One region of the Rhizobium sp. 21-4511-3d genome, then DNA from elsewhere that is predicted to be linked to it. Evidence: predicted binding sites of a transcription regulator. Region 1 holds the regulator's gene; each other region holds the start of a gene.
What was found. Region 1 encodes PhoB, which activates phosphate uptake and scavenging genes when phosphate is short. Its sites were predicted from a motif close to TGTCATNNANCTGTCAT; they were not measured.

Region 1 (2,201 bases):
TGAAGTTCCTCTCGCGCCGCATTTCCGAAATGGGCGGCCTGGCCGAGCAGATGGTTTCCGACGCTGTCCGCGCCCTCGTCAATGGCGACGCGGCGCTGGCGCAGAAGGTCATCTCCGACGACGTGATCCTCGATCACGCCGAGCGCGAGATCAACGACAAGGCGATTGTCACCATCGCCCGCCGCCAGCCGATGGCGTCGGACCTGCGCGAGATCATGGGTTCGATCCGCATCGCCGCCGACCTCGAGCGCGTCGGCGACCTCGGCAAGAACACCGCAAAGCGCGTCATCGCCGTGCAGAGCACCGGCGTTCCGCGCAAGCTCGCCCGTGGCCTGGAGCATCTCTCCGAGCTCGCTCTCGTCCAGCTGAAGGAAGTGCTCGACGTCTACACGACGCGCGCTGCCGACAAGGCGAAGTCGATCCGCGAGCGCGACGAGGAAATCGACGCGATGTACACGTCGCTGTTTCGCGAGCTCCTGACCTACATGATGGAAGATCCGCGCAACATCACCAGCTGCACGCATTTGCTCTTCTGCGCCAAGAACATCGAGCGCATCGGCGACCACGCCACGAACATTGCTGAAACAATCTACTACATGGCGACCGGCGCTCAGCCGGAAGGCGAGCGTCCGAAGGACGACACCGCCAACACCGTCGGCGCGGTAACGGAATAATCATCCGGACCGGGCCTCAGGAGACAGAATAGAATGATCCCGAGAGTTGCAGTCGTTGAAGACGAAGAAGCACTGAGCGTGCTTCTTCGCTATAATCTCGAAGCCGAAGGTTTCGAAGTCGATACCATCCTGCGCGGCGACGAGGCGGAAATCCGCCTTCAGGAGCGCACGCCGGACCTTCTTATCCTCGATTGGATGCTGCCTGGCGTATCAGGCATCGAGCTCTGCCGCCGGCTGCGCATGCGCCCGGAAACCGAGCGCCTGCCGATCATCATGCTGACGGCGCGCGGCGAAGAGAGCGAGCGCGTCCGTGGCCTGTCGACCGGCGCCGACGACTACGTCGTCAAGCCGTTCTCGACGCCCGAGCTCGTTGCCCGCGTCAAGGCGATGCTGCGCCGCGCCAAGCCGGAAGTTCTCTCGACCGTGCTGAAGTGCGGCGATATCGAACTCGACCGCGAAACGCACCGCGTTCACCGCAAGACCCGCGAAGTCCGTCTCGGGCCGACCGAGTTTCGTCTTCTGGAGTTCCTGATGTCGTCGCCGGGTCGCGTCTTCTCGCGCTCGCAACTGCTCGACGGCGTCTGGGGTCACGACATCTATGTCGACGAGCGCACCGTCGACGTCCATGTCGGTCGCCTGCGCAAGGCGCTCAACTTCTCGAACATGCAGGATGTCATTCGCACCGTCCGCGGTGCCGGCTACTCCATGGAAGCCTGAGTGAGGGAGGCTACGGCCTCCTGACATGCAGATACAAAAAAACGGGCCGAAAGGCCCGTTTTTCGTTTGTCTTTACCCGGCTCAGTTTGCCCGGGCTGCGGCCCTGCGGCGATCATTGACCGGCTGGTAAGCCAGACGCTGATGATACGTGCAGTAGGGCGAAGAATCCGGGCTTTCGCAGCCGCAGAAATGGAAATCGTCCTTCAGCGGATCGCCGACCGGCCACTTGCAGGTGCGTTCGGTCAGTTCCGTCAGGCCAAGACGGCGGGAGATCGGCACGACAACGTTGGAAGCCGGACGATATTCCATCTCCTCCATGACGTCGATTTCGATCTCTTCCTTCAGCATCGTTGCGCCCTGCGGGCGGGCAACGGTGCGGGTCGTCATGCGCGATGCGTAGTTCGGAGCGCGCGGTGCCGAAGTCGTGCGCTTCGGAGCCCGTGCCGCCGTTGCATTGCCGCCGGCCTTGGCACGGCCCGGCAGTGCCAGACGGTGAACCTTGCCGATGACGGCATTTCGGCTTACGCCTCCAAGTTGCGCCGCGATCTGGCTCGCGCTCAACCCTTCGGACCACAGTTTCTTGAGTTTCTCGACCCGCTCGTCTGTCCAGTTCATGCCCTGTGTCTCCGCCGTTTAAGCGTTGTGAAGGCAGAATCCTTCACCGTTTGCCCCGGATGAATCCGACACAAGAAACGCTTGACTAATTTTGGTGACTAGTTCCGCCGCATGCAGTCTAGTAATTGAGTTTTAACCTAGTGTGAGGCTGACTCCGTGACAAGAGTCGCGGGAATCCGGATGAATCGAATTTCA
Region 2 (2,201 bases), on a different contig from region 1:
CCGTCAGCAGCGACAGCCCGCCCGACCACAGGAGAACGTCGGCGCGCTCCTCCATGCGGTCGGCGTACATGGCAACGATGGGCGCCACGAGCACGCGCACCACCATCGGCACGGCAAGGATGACGCCGATTTCGTGATCGGTGAATTTGTGAACCGCAAGCCAGACGGGGAAGAACGGAAGAGCGACACCGTTGACGATCAGCGGGGCGCAGTAAGACAGGGCGCTGAGCAGCCGGAAACGCGGCGGAGCCCCCTCATCGACAGAGGCATTCTGGGCGGGAATCATGGTGGACCTGCAGGAAACTGTGCGTTGCCTAACACATCAACCTAGGGGCGACTATGGCGAGAAATAGCCCATTTGAAACGTTTTAAAAAATAAATAGGGCCGTTGCCCGGAGGCAACGGCTAAAGGTCTTGCAATATGGCGGGTTGAAAATCAGGCAGCTTGCGGAGCGCGCTCGGGCTGGTGCGTCAGCTTCAGCGTGACAGGCTCGGTGCTGGCAATGGCATTCCAGGTGATCAGCTCGAACGTGCCGTCCTCATGCTCGGCAATCGCCGTGCAGCTCTCGACCCAGTCGCCGGTATTGATGTAGCGCACGCCGTCCATCTCCTCGATGACGGCATGGTGGATGTGGCCGCAGATGACGCCATCGGCGCCGCACTTGCGGGCCTCGTCGGCGACGACGCGCTGGAACTCGCCGATGAAGTTGACGGCATGCTTGACCTGCAGCTTCGCCCAGGCCGAGAACGACCAGTAGGGCATGCCCATGCGGCGGCGGATGGCGGCCAGCACGATGTTGATGCGGATCGCCATGTCGTAGGCCCAGTCGCCGAGATAGGCGAGCAGGCGGGCGTTGCGAACGACGACGTCGAATTCGTCGCCGTGCAGCACCAGGTATTTCTTGCCGTCCGCGCCTTCATGCATCATCCGCTCGGCAACTTCGATGCCGCCGAAATGCATGCCGGGGAAGTCGCGCAGAAACTCGTCGTGATTGCCGGGGATGTAGACGACGCGGGTGCCCTTGCGCGCCTGGCGCAGCAGCTTCTGGACCACGTCGTTGCAGACCTGCGGCCAGTACCAGCTGCGCTTCAGCCGCCAGCCATCAACGATATCGCCGACGAGCACGATCGTATCGGCCTCGTGGTAACGCAGAAAATCGATCAGAAAATCGGCCTTGGCAGCCTTCGAACCAAGATGCACATCGGAAATGAAGAGCGTACGGAAGTGGCGCGTATCCATAATATCCTTCACAGGCTTCCTGCCCATGCCCCATCGTTCATCTGGCCTTCCAAAACCAGACTCGTGTTTCAGGAAGATGACAGCGCGGTTGTTTGACGCATGGCGCGGGCATAAGAGTTTTCCGCTTTTGAGCTCAAATTCTCACTGTCCAGCCACGCCGATTGTTGTATGGAGAAGTCTTCAAACGACATGACTGCGGCATTGGAGAAGGCAATGGATAATCAGGACAAATCCAAGACGGAGAAGAACCTGACAGGCGGAACTCTCGACGAACAGGCGCTGTTCTTCCACCGCTATCCCCGCCCCGGAAAGCTCGAAATTCAGGCAACCAAGCCGCTCGGCAACCAGCGCGACCTGGCGCTCGCCTATTCGCCGGGCGTCGCCGCCCCCTGCCTGGCAATCCGCGATGATCCGGAAACCGCTGCCGACTATACCTCGCGCGCCAACCTGGTCGCCGTCATCTCCAACGGCACCGCCGTTCTCGGCCTCGGCAATATCGGCCCGCTGGCGTCCAAGCCGGTCATGGAAGGCAAGGCCGTCCTCTTCAAGAAATTCGCCAATATCGACGTCTTCGATATCGAGGTCGATGCCTCGACCGTCGAGCAGATGGTCTCGACCGTCGCCTCGTTGGAGCCGACCTTCGGCGGCATTAACCTCGAAGACATCAAGGCGCCCGAATGTTTCGAGATCGAGCAGCAGCTGCGCGCGAAGATGCGCATCCCTGTCTTTCATGACGACCAGCACGGCACCGCGATCATTGTCGCCGCCGCGATCCTGAACGGCCTGGAACTGGCCGGCAAGTCGATCAGCAACGTCAAAATCGTCACGTCAGGCGCAGGTGCCGCCGCCCTCGCCTGTCTCAACCTGCTCGTCGAGCTCGGCGCCAAGCGCGAGAACATCTGGGTCCACGACATCGAAGGCCTCGTCTATCAGGACCGCAACGTCTTGATGGACCAGTGGA
Region 3 (2,201 bases), on a different contig from region 1:
CTGTTGCCAAATCTCGCGGCGAATGGTTTTCAGCCTGAACCACACTCCAGACATCGGCCGCCGAATGACCGTTAACCTCCGCGATATCTCCACCTCCGACCTCGACGCCATCACCGCGATCTACCGTGAATCCGTACTGTCGGGCGTCGCCAGCTACGAGATAGCACCGCCGGAGCGCCAGGAGATGGCAACCCGCCTCTCCGCCATAACCGGCCAGGGCTACCCCTATATTGCCGCCGTTGACGAAAACGGCGAGCTTCTGGGCTATGCCTATGCGTCGGCGTTCCGCACGCGGCCGGCCTATAGATGGATGGTCGAGGATTCGATCTATCTTGCCCCCGCCGCCCGTGGAAAGGGCGTCGGCAAGGCGCTGCTGGCCGAACTGATATCACGCTGCACCGCGCTCGGCTTCCGGCAAATGGTGGCCGTCATCGGCGGCGCCCATCCAGCCTCGATCGCGCTGCATCGTTCATCAGGTTTCGAGGAAACCGGCCTGCTGAAGGGCACCGGCTACAAGCACGGCCGCTGGCTGGACACGATGTTGATGCAGCGTGTGCTCGGCGAGGGCAAGGATACAGACCCGGATCTCTCTGCTTATCCAGGCAGCCTCTACAAGGGCTGAGCGCCTATTTGTCGACGAGCTTCAGCACCTTGTCGAAAACCTTCAACACCTGCGGCAGCTCGTGGCCACGCTTCAGGATCATGCCGTTGGTATTCACCACGGAATAGGCGCCCTGCTTGTTGGCAAGCTTGGGATCTTTCTCGATGGTGAAGAGGGGCATTTCGCCGGAGCGCTTGAAGACGGAGAACACCGCCTTGTCCTTCATGTGGTCGATGGCGTAGTCTTTCCACTCGCCCTCGCCGACCATGCGGCCGTAAATCCACAGGATTGCATCCAGCTCTCGCCGGTGAAACGTCACCGGCAACGGATCCTTGCTCTGCTTGTATTCTTTAAGATCGACGACGACTGAGGAACTATTGTCGGCGGAACGGTGATCGCCATGCCGCAAATCCGGCTGATCTGTCATCAGTCTCCCTGTGCCTCCGCTTGTGACAGGAGAGTGACAGTTTGCCCGAGCCGCGCCAAATTGCAAGTGCGGCCAGTCATCACATTAATCATATGCTATGCAATCTCCTGAGCGCCGCAATTCAGTCAAAACAGCGCCTCATTTGCAGGGGAAGTTCCGCTCACCGATTTGGCGCCAGCGCGCCAAAGGGCCCGGCTGAGCGTATCGACCTTAACCCCAGCCCCGAATACGATCAGCCGGGCCGCCCCGTTTTCCATCTGCCACAGCAGATGAAACCCTCAGATATTCTTGCCCGCCATGATGACGGTTGCGCCCAGGATCGCGGCCGGGTCACCATCAGCCGTAGCAGCCTGCAGCAGAATTGCACAGCCCTCGAGGTCGGCCTTCTGCAGCACCGTTGCAGGTAAGGTCAGGCTTGTTGCCTTTCCGTCCCACATGCCCACGGTTTCGATGTCGCTGACGCTGTTGATGTAGGAAATCTTCTGGCCGCTATTCTCGCCCTTTTCGACGTCGATGGTCTTTTCCTTGTCGAAATAGACCATGACGACGCTGGCCTTGCCCTGCCCTGCGCCAATCTTGATCTCCAGCTCGTCGCCACGCATCTGCGCATCGACGGGCACGGAGAGGCCCTTGCCCTCCGTGGAGAAGCCGTTGATCTTGCCGTTGATCGCCGAGATGTCGGATCCCGCCATATGGTCGCGGCCATTGACCACCACCTGCGGCGTATAGACGTTGCTACGGCCGAGCATGCGGGCATAGCCATACTGCCGGTCGGTATTCTGCTTGGAGCTCAGCGTGTCGGTCCAGCCGAGATAATTCCAGTAATCGACGTGATAGGCTAGCGCGATGACATCGCCTTGGCCGACGATCTTGCGGAATGCCGCATCAGCCGGCGGACAGGAGCCGCAGCCCTGGGAGGTAAAGAGTTCGACGACGCCCTTCGGCTTGCCGTCTTCGGCATGAAGCGGTGCCGCGAGCACCAGACCGGCAATCATCGAAATCAAAAAACGCGGCGACATTGCAACCTCTTTTCCAGAACATGCGGCGGACCGATACCGCAGGCCCCGATTACGACCGTAGAGATAATCCTTCCGGCTCAAAACGGGAAGTAACGAACGGGTGAGACAGGCCCACCCGCCATCGCAGCCGGAACACATCGCCGTGAGCCCCGTC
Region 4 (2,201 bases), on a different contig from region 1:
GCGTCTTGTAGCGGTCGCGCGCATCGGCATAGCGCCCGCTCATGAAGTTGCGATAACCGTCGAGAAGTGATCCAGGAAAACGCTGCATGACATTTCGATTAACGCTTGGCGCGGGCAAGATCAACTGCTGCAGTGCAAAATGAGTCGTTGCTATTGCTTGCGCCGCTGCGCCGGATGCATGAGGCGGCGCATCTGCACCATGGCCATCGGCGTGGCGAGACTGGAAGCATCGCTCGCAAGCGTCAATTCGTCGCTTCCGCGTTTGACGGCACGGGCAAGCACTTCATAGACGCTGGCCGTCGCCAGCTGCAGCGCCTTCTCGTCATCCATGCCCGAGAGCAACCGTGACATGAAGAGCGCAGCCAGGAGATCTCCGAGCCCATTCGGCGGATTGTCGATCGCCCTATGCTCGGCAAGCAGCGCGTGGCGTCCGGAAAGATAGAGATTACCGATCCCGCCGCTCATCATCGGAACAGCCGAGGTGACCAGCATGCGCGACGGGCCAAGCGACAGGGCCGCCTCCATGACGGCATTGTTGTCATCGAGCGGCGCGCCGGCCATCCAGGCGAGCTCGTAGCGGTTGGGTGTCGCGAGCGAGGCAAGCGGGATCAGGTGATCGCGGATCGCCTCGGCCGTCGCCTGCGGCACATAGAGCCCGCCGAGATCGCCCATGACGGGGTCGCAGACATAGAGAAGATCCGGATTGCCCTGCCGCAGCGAGCTCACCAGCCGGGCCACCGACTTGGCCTGCGCCGCATTGCCGAAATAGCCTGACAGCACCGCCTTCACCTCGCCTACCCAGGGCGCGCGGATCAGATCATCGATCGCCGCATCGAAGTCGGCTTCGGCAAAGGTCAGCCGTGTCGAGCGGCCATGCCCGGGATGCCAGGGCAAAACCACCGTCGGAAGAGCCCAGACCTGATGTCCGAGCGTTTCAAGCGCGAAGACGGCGGCGCGATTGCCGACCGAACCACGAACGACGTGACTGGAGATGACGATAACCGTTCCGGCAGCGGTATTTTCTGGCATGATGATGGTCCTGAACCCGATGCGCCGTTGATCCCCTTTTTGCGCCACAGCTGTCAACCGTTCTTCATCTCTGCGTGGAAAGGTCGCGAAGCGGACGGAGAAAACCGGAGACGACTTATTTTAGCCATTCGAGATAAGCGTCAATTCTTCCGGAAAGTGATCCAAACAGGGGCGAAAATGAACGAAAGCTGCCGTCAAACCGCCTCTTTTAGAGATTTTTTCGATAACTCTTCTGATATTTTGCCCAAAACCGACCGACTCGGGGGGAGCATCTGAAATGGCCGTAAGACAAAATCCGAAACGTGAAAAGCAGATCGAGAGCGCCAAGAAGATCGCGGCCGCGACCGGCGACAAATTTCTTGAGCCCGAAATTCTCTTCGGCCGCGCCAGCGGCGACGATCTCGACCGCTACACCCCGGAGATGCTCGCGCTGTCGGCGGTCCATTCCGCCCGCGAATTGCAGGCCTGGAACGGCAAGACGCCGCGCGTCAGCATCGACACCATCGCGGATGTCGAGCCCGCGGGCATTGCCGTATCGGTTCTGACGATCACCGACCACAACATGCCCTTCCTCTACGAGTCGGTGATGGGCGAGGTGACCAGCACCTACCGCGATCTCTTCATGGCGGTTCACCCCATTCTGGTCCTCGAAGACGGCAAGGCTCCCGAGCTCTACTCTGCCGACGAGCCGAGCGATCCGGCAAAGCGCGTCAGCCATATCCAGATCCATATTTCGCCGCTGACATCGGCCCAGGCCGCCGACCTGCAGAAGCGCATCAAAACGGTGCTGGAGCAGGTCGATCAGGCGGTTTCCGACTGGAAGCCGATGCTCTCCAAGCTCGATACGGCGATCGACGAGCTGCGTGAATATGGCTCCAGCCGCAAGAAGGCAGACCGCGACGAAGCACTCGCCTTCCTCACCTGGCTGCGCGATGAGAACTTCACCTTCCTCGGCATGCGCGAATACGTCTATTCCGGCAAGGGCGCCGGCGCCAAGGTGGAGCGCGACAAGGGCACCGGCCTCGGTATTCTCTCCAATCCCGACGTTCTCGTCCTGCGCACCGGCAAGGATGCGGTGACGACGACGCCCGAGATCCTCGCCTTCCTCGACGGCCCGGATTTCCTGATCGTCACCAAGGCCAACGTCAAATCGGTGGTCCACCGCCGCGCCT

Region 2: ACQZ5H_RS06830 (UDP-2,3-diacylglucosamine diphosphatase) is a predicted target of PhoB. The motif match lies at 1,306-1,322, and genes of this name have one in related genera.
Region 3: ACQZ5H_RS20900 (DUF2794 domain-containing protein) is a predicted target of PhoB. The motif match lies at 1,051-1,067, and genes of this name have one in related genera.
Region 4: ACQZ5H_RS20055 (NAD-glutamate dehydrogenase) is a predicted target of PhoB. The motif match lies at 1,081-1,097, and genes of this name have one in related genera.

The regions. Positions count from the first base shown of each region.
Region 1 covers NZ_JBNWCF010000007.1:85,517-87,717, reverse strand. The annotation lists gene phoU (phosphate signaling complex protein PhoU) at 1-674, shown strand, start outside; gene phoB (phosphate regulon transcriptional regulator PhoB) at 708-1,391, shown strand; gene ACQZ5H_RS16665 (GcrA family cell cycle regulator) at 1,473-2,006, opposite strand.
Region 2 covers NZ_JBNWCF010000002.1:192,853-195,053, forward strand. The annotation lists gene ACQZ5H_RS06825 (MFS transporter) at 1-286, opposite strand, end outside; gene ACQZ5H_RS06830 (UDP-2,3-diacylglucosamine diphosphatase) at 437-1,240, opposite strand; gene ACQZ5H_RS06835 (NADP-dependent malic enzyme) at 1,454-2,201, shown strand, end outside.
Region 3 covers NZ_JBNWCF010000009.1:272,609-274,809, reverse strand. The annotation lists gene ACQZ5H_RS20910 (hypothetical protein) at 1-38, shown strand, start outside; gene ACQZ5H_RS20905 (GNAT family N-acetyltransferase) at 65-622, shown strand; gene ACQZ5H_RS20900 (DUF2794 domain-containing protein) at 627-1,028, opposite strand; gene ACQZ5H_RS20895 (DUF1223 domain-containing protein) at 1,307-2,047, opposite strand.
Region 4 covers NZ_JBNWCF010000009.1:92,399-94,599, reverse strand. The annotation lists gene ACQZ5H_RS20065 (carbonic anhydrase) at 1-88, opposite strand, end outside; gene pdxY (pyridoxal kinase PdxY) at 151-1,029, opposite strand; gene ACQZ5H_RS20055 (NAD-glutamate dehydrogenase) at 1,307-2,201, shown strand, end outside.